2 regions of the Nocardia sp. CA-135398 genome follow, and region 2 is predicted to be linked to the other one. Evidence: riboswitches for the same ligand, from Rfam matches in the RefSeq annotation. Region 2 holds a riboswitch; the other holds the start of a gene.

Region 1 (2,385 bases), 4.1 Mb from region 2:
GAAAGCAACAATGCCTTCTATCGACTGCCCAGCGGCGAGACGTTCGCGGCATGGCGGGATCGGACACCGCCGGATTTCTGTTTCGCGGTCAAGGCGAGCCGCTTCCTCACCCACATCAAACGGCTGCGCGAACCCGAGGAGCCGGTCGGGCGGTTGATGGAGCACGCCTGTGCACTGGGCGACAAGCTGGGGCCGGTGCTGTTGCAACTTCCGCCGACGCTGCGAGTCGATCCAGCACTGCTCGACGCGTGCCTACGCTGTTTTCCGCGCACGGTCCGGATCGCGGTCGAACCCAGGCACGATTCCTGGTGGATTCCCGAAGTCCGTGCCGTGCTGACCGAATACGGTGCGGCACTGTGTTGGGCCGATGTCCGCTCCCGACCCGTCGCGCCACTGTGGCGCACGACGGACTGGGGTTATCTGCGACTGCATTCCGGACGTGCGACACCCACACCGCGCTACGGACGCACGGCACTGTCCAGTTGGGCGCGACGGCTGGCCGAGACCTGGTCCGATCGCGAAGAGGTATTCGTCTACTTCAACAATGATCCCGGCGGCGCGGCGGTGCGCGACGCGGTCGTCTTCGCGCGCGCCGCCGCCGCGGCCGGAGCCACCGTCAGCCGTACACCCGCAACGGTTTTCAGCCGACGATAGCGTTCATGATGGTGCCCGCACTGGTCGCGATGACACCGCCGATCATCGCGCCGGCGAGCATCTTCGGCGAATCCAGAGTGCCGCCGCTCCACTTCTCCCAGGCGAACCGGCCGCCCGCGTAGGTGATGCCGCAGACACCCGACAGGAGAACGAACCAGGTCAGGTAGCGGACCATCTGCAGGATCTTCTCCGAGTTGGGCGGGGCCTCTGGCGTCGGATTTCCGATTTGAGCAAGGACGGTCTCGTGCAAGGTGATCAGCATCATGGGCGCATACTCATTCCGGTCGAGGTGAGCGATGAGCGGCAGATAACCGAGCGATAACCAGGTCGGTACCGGACAGTATGGGCGGTGGTCGCGATTTTCGGGCGATCTCCGCCGAACCTGTCTGGAATGTCCGAAGCGCCGCCCGACCCGGCGGTGCACGGGTGTAGCATTTCGCCGAAAACCCCAGCGCGGGAGCTCGGGCACGGCCGGGCTGAGAGGGCGGACCCCACGTTTCGCCGACCGCATGAACCTGTCCGGGTAATGCCGGCGTAGGGAGAGCGGTACCGGGATGTCTGCACCCACCCTTGATCGATCCGAGCGGCGCGAAGCACCACTGACCCTGGACCAGCCAGCGCCGCAGGTGCTCTCGTTCTGGGACCAGAGCGCGTTCTGGGCGAACCTCGGGGTCAGCCTGTTCGCATTCTCCGGTGCCTACACCGTACTGGCGCCGACTTCCGAGGGCGCGGCGCAGATCTCCATCGCCGCGGGCATTCTCGCCATGATCATCGGAACCGTGGTCGGTGGACTCATGCTCGGACTGGCCGCGGTGCCCGGAGCCAAGACCGGTAAGCCCGCGATGATGTTGCTGCGCGGACTATTCGGCGCGAAGCTCAGCTACTTGCCCACGGTGCTCAATATCGCGCAGTTGATCGGTTGGGGCACCTTCGAATTGATCGTCATCGGCGATGCGGCCGAGGAATTGTTCGATGGTGGGCCGCACTGGATTTATGTGATCGCCGCGGGTGTGCTGACGACGGTGTTGACGATATGGCCACTCGGTTCGGTACGGATGCTGCGGCGGTTCGTGACCGTCGGCGTGGTGATCGCGTTGATCTGGTTCTACATTCAGTTCGTCCGCGCGGGTCTGCCGGATCTCACCGCCAACCCGGGCACCGAGGGCGGCGGCCCATTCGGCGTGGACTGGAATCTGTTCTGGGTCGCGACCGATGCGGCGCTCGCGGTTTCGATTTCGTGGGTGCCGGTGGCCGCCGACTACACCCGGCACTCCCGCGGCACCGGTGCGGCATTCGGCGCGGCCAGTGGGGCCTACGCGTTCACCCAGATCATCGCGTATGTGCTCGGGCTGTTCGCGCTGGCGCTCGCCGCCGGCGACGGCGGGGTGTACTCGCCGTTCCTGAAGGTGACCCTCGGAGCGGTGTTCTTCTTCATCTTCGTCTTCCGTGAGGCCGACCAGTCGTTCGCGAATGTGTACTCGACGGCCGTATCGATCCAGAACCTCGCGCCCCGGATCGACCGCCGGGTGCTCTCGATCGGTCTCGGTGTGCTGATCACCCTGCTCGCGCTGCGGCTGAACATGGCGAACTACTTCGGCTTCCTCGGGCTGATCGGGTCAGTCTTCGTGCCGCTGCTCGGCGTGCTCGTCGCCGACTTCTTCCTGCGGGCGCGCGAGCAGTGGGATACCTCGGCGCACGCGCCATCGCGGTGGGGCATGGTTTTCGCCTGGC
Region 2 (2,385 bases):
CCACGCCGTCCTGCCGCAGCTCATCGGCGCGAAGCTGATCAAAGGCACCTCGGCGGGCCCCTACGCGAACTGGGATGTCGACGACCAAGCGGTACTCGTGCTCTTCGACCGCGGCGCGATGTCCGAAGTCGTCGGCACCACCGAGCTGCCCGGCACCGCCGCCCCCGCGCAAGATGCCGTGATGTTCGTCTGCCGAGTGCCCGACGTCGACGCGGGCCTCGACCTGTGCCTGCGCAACGGCGCGACCCTGGCCGCGGCCGCGGCCGATCGACCGAACTGGGGCCCGAACCTGCGCTCGGCCCACCTGCGCGATCCGGCGGGTACCCTGATCGAGCTCCAGTCCTACTGACGGGCGATGAATTCCGTCCGCCAGCACCGTCGGCACTAACACAGGCACACCGATCGGGAGGACCACCATGCAGAAGATCGTCACGAACCTCTGGTACGACACTCAGGCCGAGGAGGCCGCCGAGTTCTACTGTTCGCTGTTCGAGGATTCCAAGATCACCAATGTCGTGCCCTACTCCGAGGTGGGGCCGCGCGAAGCCGGGCTCACCATGCTCGTCGATTTCGAACTCAACGGACAGAAGTTCACCGCTATCAACGGCGGCGGCGACTACCACTACACCCACGCCATGTCGCTGCTGGTCAACTGTGACAGCCAGGACGAGGTCGACCGGCTCTGGACGGCACTGCTCGCCGACGGCGGCCAGCCGATCGAATGCGGTTGGCTCAACGACAAATACGGTATTCCCTGGCAGATCTGGCCCGTCGAAGCCGACACCCTGCTGGGCAGTACCGATCGCGCGGCCGCGAACCGCGCGATGCAGGCGATGCTCGGTATGCAGAAGATCGATCTGCAAGGCATGCGCGACGCCTACGAGGGCAAGATCAGCTGATCTGCCAGGATCCGACCTCGCGGTATCCGGAGTTGTAGATCGCGGAGCTGTCACCCTCGGTGATCTGGTAGTGCTTCATATTGCCGCCCCAATAGCGCAGGATCCGGCCGAGCTCATCGGCGAGATCGGCCGGCGCCGCCACGCCTTCGGGCAGGACATCCAGATCTACCTCGAGGATGAATTTCACCCTGAGGAATGTACCGGCGCCCGGTCGGGCCTCGGGCGCTTCGCTGTATGTTCCTCCGATCGCCCGGCGGGGTGCGGACGTGGAAAGGTATCGTCGGGCGGGAAATTCACACACCAACGGGGGCTCGCACCAGCGGGCTGAGAGGACGGCTAGCCCATTCGGGCGTTCAGGGCCGTCGACCGTATGAACCTGACCGGGTAATGCCGGCGTAGGGAGGATATTCATGGGCACACCTGTCGACTCCGTGACCACCGGTCCGATCGAAGGCAGCGTCAAGCACTATCAAGAGGTCGATGACCTGCGCATTCCGGTGCGTCGGATCAATCTGACCAATGGCGAGCACTTCGACGTCTACGACACCTCGGGCCCGTACACCGACGACACGGCGACCATCGATCTGGAGGCCGGTCTACCGAAGTTGCGCGACGGCTGGACCAAGCCAGCGGTCGACGGTCCGCCGACCCAGCTGGCCTGGGCACGTCAGGGCATCGTCACCCCCGAGATGCGCTTCATCGCCGCACGCGAGGGCGTCACGCCGGAACTGGTGCGCGAGGAGGTCGCCGCGGGGCGCGCGGTCATCCCGGCCAATCACAAGCATCCGGAGCTGGAGCCGACCATTATCGGCAAGAAGTTCCTGGTGAAGATCAATGCCAATATCGGCAATTCGGCCGTGTCCTCCTCGATCGCGGAGGAGGTGGAGAAGATGGTGTGGGCCACCCGCTGGGGCGCGGACACCATCATGGACCTGTCCACCGGCAAGAACATTCACGAGACGCGTGAATGGATCCTGCGCAACTCGCCCGTCCCGGTCGGCACCGTGCCGATCTATCAGGCGCTGGAGAAGGTGAACGGCGATCCGACCGCGCTCACCTGGGAGATCTACCGCGACACCGTGATCGAGCAGTGCGAGCAGGGCGTCGACTATATGACCGTGCACGCCGGTGTGCTGCTGCGTTATGTGCCGCTGACCGCCAAGCGGGTCACCGGCATCGTCTCGCGCGGCGGATCCATCATGGCCGCATGGTGTCTGGCGCATCATCGGGAGTCCTTCCTGTACACCAACTTCGCCGAACTCTGCGAGATCCTGGCGCGCTACGACGTGACCTTCTCCCTCGGCGACGGCCTGCGTCCCGGCTCCATCGCCGATGCCAATGACGAGGCCCAGTTCGCCGAACTGCGTACCCTCGGCGAGCTGACCAAGATCGCGAAATCGCATGGTGTGCAGGTCATGATCGAGGGGCCCGGTCACGTGCCGATGCACAAGATCGTGGAGAACGTGCGACTGGAAGAGGAGCTGTG

Evidence for each region. Region 2 has a riboswitch for thiamine pyrophosphate ahead of thiC (phosphomethylpyrimidine synthase ThiC). Riboswitches for the same ligand answer to the same signal wherever they lie in the genome.
Region 1: linked by a shared signal. The riboswitch ahead of ACQP1T_RS21345 (purine-cytosine permease family protein) and the one ahead of thiC (phosphomethylpyrimidine synthase ThiC) in region 2 are both predicted to bind thiamine pyrophosphate.

Annotation. Positions count from the first base shown of each region.
Region 1 covers NZ_CP192084.1:4,835,504-4,837,888, forward strand. The annotation lists gene ACQP1T_RS21335 (DUF72 domain-containing protein) at 1-654, shown strand, start outside; gene ACQP1T_RS21340 (hypothetical protein) at 641-919, opposite strand; TPP riboswitch at 1,098-1,212, shown strand; gene ACQP1T_RS21345 (purine-cytosine permease family protein) at 1,209-2,385, shown strand, end outside.
Region 2 covers NZ_CP192084.1:752,833-755,217, forward strand. The annotation lists gene ACQP1T_RS03450 (hypothetical protein) at 1-349, shown strand, start outside; gene ACQP1T_RS03455 (VOC family protein) at 417-899, shown strand; gene ACQP1T_RS03460 (hypothetical protein) at 892-1,086, opposite strand; TPP riboswitch at 1,193-1,318, shown strand; gene thiC (phosphomethylpyrimidine synthase ThiC) at 1,310-2,385, shown strand, end outside.